Regions from separate parts of the Streptococcus sp. Marseille-Q5619 genome, predicted to be linked through region 2. Evidence: riboswitches for the same ligand, from Rfam matches in the RefSeq annotation. Region 2 holds a riboswitch; each other region holds the start of a gene.

Region 1 (3,275 bases), on a different contig from region 2:
TAATTCTGGACTAGAAGCAACATTCTTTGAAGAAACCTGTGTCATCTCAGAGGAAGGGATTTGAAATACTTCCCTTAGTTGTCCAACTCTTAGCTCCACCATATGGTCGATATAGGCTTCATAATCAGATAAATCATGGTCGCATAAAATAACTGTCTTCCCATCAAAGACCAACTCTTTTAGAATCTCCAAGATTTCTATCCTACTCTTGCGGTCAATGGAAGCAAAGGGCTCATCTAAGAGATAGACCTTAGGATTCATAGCAAAGAGAACAGCCAAAGCAGCCTTTTGCTTTTCTCCACCTGATAAGTGATGGATGGGACGGTGCAAGATGTCCTTGCAACGACATTGCTGGACAACCTCTGCTATTTTAGAATCAATTTCCTGAACGGGATAGCCGATATTCTCCAAGGTAAAAATCAGCTCCTCAAACAAGTTCTCCATGGTAAATTGATGATTGGGATTTTGAAAGAGAATACCAATCGTTTGGACACGTTCGATGATAGAAAGCTGACTGACTTCGCTCCCATCTATCAGTACTTGACCGCTATAGGGAAGAGAACTAACTTGGGCAATAACTTGAAAGAGGCTCGATTTTCCAGACCCACTGCTCCCAACTAACAAGGTAAAAGCTTGCTCATGAAAAGTAAAATCAAGCGGTTCCGAAAAAATTGGGGACTGAATCGCTCGTAGTTCCAGCCCCATCTATGCCTTTCCTCCAGTTGCAAACTGATGATAGAGTTTGACAATGGCACGAACCAAAATGGTACAGAAGAAATAAACAGAAATAAAACGTACCACAAGCAAGGAAAGGACAAACGGAAGTGAAAAGGCGTAGTAACCTAACTTAATGTATTCATAGATAAAGCTAACAAGCGTAATCCCAATACTATTAGCAGTTAGAGAGAGCCAACTTTCATAGCGATTTCTAGTTACGATAAAACCAAGTTCACTTCCCAAACCTTGAACCAAGCCGGACAAAAGGGCACCTAGACCGAATTGGCTACCATAAAGGACTTCAGCAAGCGCAGCTAGCACTTCTCCAATCGTTGCACTTCCGACTCTCGGAACAAAGATGGCAGCAATGGGCGCAGCCATACACCAGAGTCCAAAAAGGATTTCATTGGCAAAAGCCTGTAAACCAAGAGGTGTTAAGAGTAGGCTGAGAATATTATACACATATCCTGAACCAACGAAAACCCCACCAAAAAAGATAGACAAGAAAGCAAGCAAGATAACATCTTTTAACTGCCATTTTTTCAACATAAAAAAACTCCTTTTTTTAAAGAAAAGTGGGGCACTCAAGGTGAGCTACCAAAAGGCTTTATATCACCTTCATCCAGTTTCGTAAAAGAAAAAACTCTAATTACAGATAGAAATTAGAGTTTAGCTTACAAGATTAGACCGTTCTTTTCGACATACGAAAAAAACATTTCACATTTCCCTTCGCCAGTCTTAACTGTATCAGGTTCAATGGGTATCATCTCAGCCTAAAGCACCCCAAATGTCTTTATTATTTAATTATGTGATTATTATAACACACATTTTATACTAGTTCAAGAAATTGAACTGAAAATATAGCCTTGCACTCACAAAGACAGCAGATCTTTCTTGGGTTAGATCTATATCTATTGTTCACTCATTTCCCGAACAGTTTTTTCTATATTTTTTGCATACGATATTGCTGAAATGATTGAAACGCCGTCAACATTGGTCTTCATAATGTCTTTAATATGTTGCGTCTGTATCCCACCAATTGCAACTAAGGGCATTTGTGGCAATAGTTTTCTCATCAATTTAAGACCTTCATAACCTATAGCACCACCAGCATCATCTTTTGACTGGGTATCAAATACAGGACCAACACCAACATAATCTACATATTCAACTTTTGACTGTTGAAATTCTTTCTCGTTTTTTATAGAAAGACCAATTATTTTATCTGGCATCAATTTTCTAATTTCATCAACTCCAAGGTCATCTTGTCCTACATGTACGCCATCAGCGTCAATTTCCATCGCCAAATCAATATCATCATTAACAATAAACGGAACATTGTATTTTTTACAAAGATCCTGTAGTTTAATTGCTACTTCGACTTTTTCTTTACCTTCTAAGGCTCCCTCCCCTTTTTCACGAAATTGAAATAAGGTTATACCACCTTTTAAGGCTTCCTCAACGACTCTATATAGATCTTTACCTTGGCAAGTAGTCGTTCCACAAATAAAATATAGTTTTAGTAATTCTTTATGAAACATTTTACTTCACTCTTTTGAATTCCTTTACATCTTCATCTGTAATCTCATATAAGGCATTTATAAATTCAACTTTAAATGTCCCAGGAAGATGCCCATTGGGGCGTTTTTCTGCCATTTCTCCAGCGATATTGTAAACCAACATTGCTGTTTCTAATGATTTCAATTCTTGACCTTTTTCAAGTCCGATAAAGCTTGCTATTACAGCACCTAATAAGCATCCTGTCCCAATAACTTTTGGCATCATGGCACTACCATTATGAATCGTTACCACTTCTCCATTAACAGCAATCGCATCAACTTCTCCAGTCACTACTATTGGAATATGAAACTTAGCGTTGGCTGCTAGAGCAATCTCATCAATATTATCTACGCCCGCACTATCTACTCCTTTAGATGCCACATTTATTCCTACTAAAGAGGCAATCTCGCCAGCATTTCCTCTAATCGCTGCTAGTTTATAATTGTTGATTAGATCATCTGCTACTTTTTTTCTATATTCTCCTGCTCCACAGGCTACAGGATCTAAAACTGCTGGGACATTATATTTCTCTGCAATTTTCAGAGCAGCTTGGTATAAGTTCCAATTTTCATCCGTTAAAGTCCCAATGTTAATCAATAATCCTCCAGCATATTTTAATAGATCTTCTAAGTCTGCTGGGTACTCGCTCATAGCTGGTGAGGCACCCAGTGCTACTAATCCATTTGCTGTGAAATTTTTTACTACATCATTGGTGATGCAAATGACCAAAGGTGCTTTTTCTTTTAATAATTTTAAACTTGTCATATTGAAATCCTTCCTTTTCACTTTATACGATCTACTGATTTCGATTTATCTCTATCTTTAGTTGAGAATTTTTTTCAGTTACATTGAATGATTTACCTCGTCAAATTTGTCAGTACCCTGAACTTTCCCTAGACATCGTAACCAATATCAAAAAAGGCTAATTCTAAAGAAACTGCTTGATTCCAGCGTTGCTGAAGTTCTGTCAAATCTTCTCTACCTTTCCCAACACGATT
Region 2 (3,275 bases):
TACAATAAATTTTCAAGTATCTCAAAAAGGGAGGCATAAAATGACAGATGCATTTACAGATGTAGCTAAGATGAAAAAAATCAAAGAGGAAATCAAGGCACATGAGGGTCATGTAATTGAAATGACCTTGGAAAATGGGCGTAAGCGTCAAAAAAATAGATTGGGTAAGTTAATTGAAGTTTATCCATCCCTATTTATTGTGGAATTTGGGAATGTGGAAGGAGATAAACAGGCTAATGTTTACGTTGAATCCTTTACTTACTCAGATATCCTTACAGAAAAAAATCTAATTCATTATCTGGACTAAAGTGAGAAATTTTCTCACTTTTTCTTTTTTCTCCGAATAGTTTAAGTGAAGGTAATCTTCGATTTATATTATTTTCAAGGAGGAAGAATGAAAATTTTACCGTTTAAAGTAACAGAGACAAGGTTTTCTTTCAGAAAATCAGCTAAAAAGGTTGTTCCTTTTTTAGTAGTAGGATTGATGTTAGCAGCGAGTGATAGTGTATATGCCTATTCTGGAGGAAATGGATCGATTGCGCGTGGAGATGATTATCCTGTTTATTATAAAAATGGGAGCCAGGAGATTGATCAGTGGCGCATGTATTCTCGTCAGTGTACTTCTTTTGCAGCCTTTCGTTTGAGTAATGTCAATGGTTTTGAGATTCCAAGGGCTTATGGAAATGCGAATGAATGGGGCTATCGTGCTCGTCGTGAAGGTTATCGTGTCGATAATAGACCAGCGATTGGCTCTATTGCTTGGTCTACTGCAGGAACTTATGGGCATGTTGCCTGGGTGTCAAATGTAATGGGAGATCAGATTGAGATCGAGGAATATAACTATGGTTATACAGAAGCCTATAATAAACGAATTATAAAAGCAAATACGATGACAGGATTTATTCATTTTAAAGATTTAGCTGGTGGCAGTGTTGGGAATAGTCAAACCTCAGTTTCAACAGGAGGAACACATTATTTCAAGTCTAAGTCTGCTATCAAAAATCAGCCACTAGCTAGCGCAACTGCGATTGATTACTATTATCCTGGGGAGAAGGTTCATTATGATCAAATTCTCGAAAAAGATGGATACAAGTGGTTGAGTTATACAGCTTATAACGGAAGTCGTCGTTATATCCAGCTAGAGGGAGTGACTTCTTCACAAAATTATCAGAACCAATCAGGGAATAGCTCTAATTATAGCTCAAATAATGGATCGACTGTCGGTTGGAAGAAAATAAATGGTAGTTGGTATCATTTTAAATCAAATGGGTCTAAATCAACGGGATGGTTGAAAGATGGTTCTAGCTGGTATTATTTGAAATCATCTGGTGAAATGCAGACAGGCTGGTTAAAGGAAAATGGCTCGTGGTATTATCTGGATAGTTCAGGGGCAATGAAAACAGGCTGGTATCAAGTTTCTGGTAAGTGGTATTATTCTTACTCTTCAGGTGTCTTAGCTGTTAATACGGCGGTGGATGGCTACAGAGTAAACAGTGATGGAGAACGAGTATAGAAAATTGGAGTAGGAAATGTTTCCTGCTCTTTTCTGTAAGCAGTTTCCTTGACATTTTTCTTAATTTGCGCTATCATATATCCATATAATATATGGGAGTCTGTGTACAGTCTGAGAGGAAGTGTTAAACTTCGACCGCACCTGATCTGGGTAATGCCAGCGGAGGGAACGATACTTAGTCTATTCTTGACCTTTTCCATATATGGTAAAGGTTTTTCTTTTTGTCAAAGGAAAACGAGAAGAGGAGGTTTTTATGAAAGCAAGCATCGCCTTGCAAGTTTTACCCCTAGCACAGGGGATTGATCGGATTGCTGTTATCGATCAAGTCATTGCTTATCTACAAGCTCAAGAAGTGACCATAGTGGTGACACCATTTGAAACGGTCTTGGAAGGGGAGTTTGATGAGCTCATGCGCATTCTCAAAGAAGCGCTGGAAGTGGCAGGGCAGGAGGCAGATAATGTCTTTGCCAATGTCAAAATAAATGTAGGAGAGATTTTAAGTATTGATGAGAAACTTGAAAAGTATACTGAGACGACACATTAGTCTATTGGGCTTTCTGGGGGTCTTGTCAATCTGGCAGTTAGCAGGTTTTCTTAAACTTCTCCCCAAGTTTATCCTGCCGACACCTTTTGAAATTCTTCAGGCCTTTGTTCGTGATAGAGAATTTCTCTGGTACCATAGCTGGGCGACCTTGAGAGTGGCTTTGCTAGGTCTAATTTTGGGAGTCTTGATTGCCTGTCTCATGGCTGTGCTCATGGACAGTTTGACTTGGCTCAATGACTTGATTTACCCTATGATGGTGGTCGTTCAGACCATTCCGACCATTGCTATAGCTCCTATCTTGGTCTTGTGGCTAGGTTATGGGATTCTGCCCAAGATTGTCTTGATTATTTTGACGACAACTTTTCCTATCATCGTTAGTATTTTGGACGGTTTTAGGCATTGTGACAAGGATATGTTGACCTTGTTTAGTCTGATGCGGGCCAAGCCTTGGCAAATCCTGTGGCATTTTAAAATTCCAGTCAGTCTGCCTTACTTTTATGCAGGTCTGAGGGTCAGTGTCTCCTATGCCTTTATCACAACCGTGGTATCTGAGTGGTTGGGAGGATTTGAAGGACTAGGTGTCTACATGATTCAGTCCAAGAAACTGTTTCAGTATGATACCATGTTTGCTATTATTATTCTGGTATCGATTATCAGCCTTCTGGGTATGAAGTTGGTCGATATCAGCGAGAAATATGTTATTAAATGGAAACGTTCGTAGAATTAGAATGTTTCTGAAAAAGAAAAGAGGAAATTGAAATGAAGAAAACATGGAAAGTGTTTTTAACGCTTGTAACAGCTCTTGTAGCTGTTGTGCTTGTGGCCTGTGGTCAAGGAACTGCTTCTAAAGACAACAAAGAGGCAGAACTTAAGAAGGTTGACTTTATCCTAGACTGGACACCAAATACCAACCACACAGGGCTTTATGTTGCCAAGGAAAAAGGTTATTTCAAAGAAGCTGGAGTGGATGTTGATTTGAAATTGCCACCAGAAGAAAGTTCTTCTGACTTGGTTATCAACGGAAAGGCACCATTTGCAGTTTATTTCCAAGACTACATGGCTAAAAAATTGGAAAAAGGGGCAGGAATTACTGCCGTTGCAGCTATCGTAGAACACAATACATCTGGAATTATCTCTCGAAAATCTGATAATGTAGCTAGTCCAAAGGACTTGGTTGGTAAGAAATACGGAACTTGGAATGACCCAACTGAACTTGCT
Region 3 (3,275 bases), on a different contig from region 2:
ATCATGAGGATCACAAGAGGCACAGTAAAGATACTAGTAATCCAAAAACGCTGTAAAAGTGATAGAGATTTTCGAGTCTTCTCTACGACTGTATAACTTCCCTTTTGCATCTTCATGCCACAAGAAAATTCATGTTGCCCTAATTCTTGAGGTGTAAAACGAATGACTTTCTCCTCATCCACGCCGATTGGTTCCAAGATGCCTTCTTCTTCAAAAAGAATTTCCTTATAACAGTTTGAAGGAGTAGCACGATGAAAGATAATCTCAGCAGGAACTCCTTTTTGCAGTTGAATGTGGGCTGGATGGTAGCCTTTGTCTGCCGTGATACGGATTTTTTGAACACCATTTTCAAGACTTGCTTTTACAATTTCAGTCATATCATTCTCCTATTCTACAATCATCTTACCGTGCATCATATTCATGCCACAAGAGAAACCATACTCTCCAGCCTGCTCAGGCGTGATTTCCACTACATACTCTTCCCCCATAGGCAGGTCCGCATGCACACCAAAATCTGGAAAAACAATTTGGTCCAGACAGGGTGAAGAGTCCTTACGGTCAAAGACAATACGGGCTGGCACTGATTTCTTGAGAATAATCAACTCAGGCGTATAGCCTCCCATGACTTCCACGCGAATCTCTTGGTAGCCCTTTTTTTGCTGGGCCTTTTGTCCAGATTTTTCAGGCTTTTTGAAAAACCAAAACAAGATAAACGCGATAAGGGCAATACAAATAATGGTTACAATACTATTTAACATGACGTCTCCTTTACATACAATTACATTTTACTTCTGTTACAGCGCTTGATTTCTTCTCAGAAATCACAGCTTCCAAGTCTTCCAAGTCAGCCTGAGTAAAATCACATTCCATAATCAAATCAGCCAACAAGTTCTTAATCCTACGAGAACAAACCTTGTCCTTGATATCTTGGACAAGTAAATCCCGACTTTGATCCAAAGTTAAAAGGGCTGAATAGACAAAGGACTTGCCTTCTTTTTTCCTTGTCAGACACTCTTTCTCAACCAAACGAGCCAAAAGAGTTTGAATGGTCGATTTGGACCAGTCGAACCGCTCTGCCAGAACCCTGATTAAATCCGTACTGGTCTGCTCTCCTTGCATCCAAATAATCTTCATGACCTGCCATTCTGCATCTGAAATCTGCATAATCACACCTCCTAAATCTACATTTGTCAATTACAGTTATTAGTATACTATCAAAATCTACGTTTGTCAATTATAAAATCAATCTTTTCTTTGAAAAATTGAATTTTAACCATTTGATAAAGGATTTGCAGTCAAATATTACTATATAAACAATAAAAATATGCTATACTAAAGAAAAAAGAAAACAACCACTAGGGGTGCGTAAAGCTGAGATTAACAACTGTTAGACCCTTTGACTCAATCTAGGTAATGCTAGCTGATGGAAGTGGAAATGATAATGGGGACTAGCAGTCTTCTATTACCTTTCTAAAACAGACCAGCTTGTTCTTAAGAATACAAACTTCAGTTGGTTGGGAGGTTTTAGATGACTTATTTACCCGTTGCTTTGACCATTGCAGGGACTGACCCTAGTGGCGGTGCTGGCGTTATGGCTGATTTAAAGTCATTCCAAGCGAGAGATGTCTATGGAATGGCTGTTGTAACCAGTCTTGTCGCTCAAAATACCAGAGGCGTTCAATTGATCGAGCACGTTTCTCCTCAAATGTTGAAAGCCCAATTGGACAGTGTCTTTTCGGATATTCCACCTCAGGCTGTAAAAACTGGGATGTTAGCAACTACTGAAATTATGGAAATCATCCAGCCCTATCTTAAAAAGCTGGATTGTCCCTATGTTTTAGATCCAGTTATGGTAGCGACTAGCGGAGATGCCTTGATCGACTCAAGTGCTAGAGACTATCTCAAAACAAACTTACTACCTCTAGCAACTATTATTACGCCAAATCTTCCTGAGGCAGAAGAGATTGTTGGTTTTTCAATCCATGACCCCGAAGACATGCAGCGTGCCGGTCACCTGATTTTAAAAGAGTTTGGTCCTCAGTCTGTTGTTGTCAAAGGCGGCCATCTCGAAGGTGGTGCTAAAGATTTCCTCTTTACCAAGGATGAGCAATTTGTCTGGGAAAGCCCACGAATTCAAACCTGTCACACCCATGGTACTGGGTGTACCTTTGCTGCAGTGATTACGGCTGAACTAGCCAAGGGCAAAACTCTCTATCAGGCAGTTGATAAGGCCAAGGCCTTTATTACGAAAGCCATCCAAGATGCTCCTCAACTTGGTCATGGTTCTGGCCCAGTCAACCATACAACTTTTAAAGATTAAGAAAAAACTCTCTAGTTCCCACTTTAAGGGAATTAGAGAGTTTTTATACTCTTCGAAAATCTCTTCAAACTACGTCGTCAGTCTTATCTAAAACCTCAAGGCAGGGCTTTGAGCAACCTGCGGCTAGCTTCCTAGTTTGCTCTTTGATTTTCATCGAGTATTAGTTAGGAAATAATGTCATCCAACTTTGTTAAAAAGGCTTGCGTTTTTGCCTCAATATCTTCTGCCTGCATCAAATCACGTACAACAGCTACACCAGCTATGCCAGTGCCCATAAGCTGGTCAATGTTCTCTGAAGTCAGGCCTCCAATAGCAACTACTGGAATGGCAACCGTTTGGCAAATTGTTTTCAAGGTCGATATCAGAGTAATGGGCGCATTTTCCTTGGTCGTGGTTGGGAAAATGGCTCCTGTCCCCAAGTAATCTGCACCTGATGTTTCTGCTTCCAGAGCTCTTTTTATTGTTTTAGCGGTGACACCGAGGATTTTTTCAGGTCCCAAGACTTGTCGGGCAACCGAAACGGGTAATTCATCATCTCCGATATGCAGACCTGCTGCATCAACCGCAAGACAAACATCCAACCGATCATCGATGATCAAGGGTACCTGATAAGCATCTGTTATTTCCTTGACTTGTTTTGCCAGTTGATAATATTGATTGGTTGTGAGATTTTTTTCTCGTAATTGGACTATGGTAACCCCTGAACGGCAGGCCGTCTCAACCTTTTCAAGAAAGCTTTCCACGGAATCTTGATAGCGATTGGTTACCAGATACAGTCTAAGCGCCTCTCTATTCATAAACATCTCCTTTGATAGCATCTAGCCAGTTTTCATCTCTTTTGAGGAGCGAAAGCTGATTGAGTACTTGGTAGCGAAAATCTTCCAATCCCAGTCCTTGAACAACTATTCTCTCAGCAGAAATATTGAAATAAGAAACTGCTAAACACGAAGCTTCA

Evidence for each region. A riboswitch is a leader RNA that binds a small molecule or an ion and turns the genes downstream of it on or off. The one in region 2 is predicted to bind thiamine pyrophosphate.
Region 1: linked by a shared signal. The riboswitch ahead of OC530_RS02380 (ECF transporter S component) and the one ahead of OC530_RS08350 (thiamine-binding protein) in region 2 are both predicted to bind thiamine pyrophosphate.
Region 3: linked by a shared signal. The riboswitch ahead of thiD (bifunctional hydroxymethylpyrimidine kinase/phosphomethylpyrimidine kinase) and the one ahead of OC530_RS08350 (thiamine-binding protein) in region 2 are both predicted to bind thiamine pyrophosphate.

Annotation. Positions count from the first base shown of each region.
Region 1 is NZ_CAMPPO010000002.1:247,184-250,458, forward strand. It holds gene OC530_RS02375 (ABC transporter ATP-binding protein) at 1-705, opposite strand, end outside; gene OC530_RS02380 (ECF transporter S component) at 706-1,266, opposite strand; TPP riboswitch at 1,425-1,513, opposite strand; gene thiE (thiamine phosphate synthase) at 1,629-2,258, opposite strand; gene thiM (hydroxyethylthiazole kinase) at 2,260-3,042, opposite strand; gene OC530_RS02395 (TenA family protein) at 3,171-3,275, opposite strand, start outside.
Region 2 is NZ_CAMPPO010000006.1:88,726-92,000, reverse strand. It holds gene dnaB (replicative DNA helicase) at 1-39, shown strand, start outside; gene OC530_RS08360 (Veg family protein) at 41-307, shown strand; gene cbpD (choline binding-anchored murein hydrolase CbpD) at 395-1,513, shown strand; TPP riboswitch at 1,596-1,698, shown strand; gene OC530_RS08350 (thiamine-binding protein) at 1,767-2,057, shown strand; gene OC530_RS08345 (ABC transporter permease) at 2,020-2,778, shown strand; gene OC530_RS08340 (ABC transporter substrate-binding protein) at 2,817-3,275, shown strand, end outside.
Region 3 is NZ_CAMPPO010000002.1:240,707-243,981, forward strand. It holds gene OC530_RS02330 (heavy metal translocating P-type ATPase) at 1-377, opposite strand, end outside; gene OC530_RS02335 (cupredoxin domain-containing protein) at 387-758, opposite strand; gene OC530_RS02340 (CopY/TcrY family copper transport repressor) at 769-1,164, opposite strand; TPP riboswitch at 1,348-1,445, shown strand; gene thiD (bifunctional hydroxymethylpyrimidine kinase/phosphomethylpyrimidine kinase) at 1,529-2,320, shown strand; gene thiE (thiamine phosphate synthase) at 2,485-3,117, opposite strand; gene OC530_RS02355 (hydroxyethylthiazole kinase) at 3,110-3,275, opposite strand, start outside.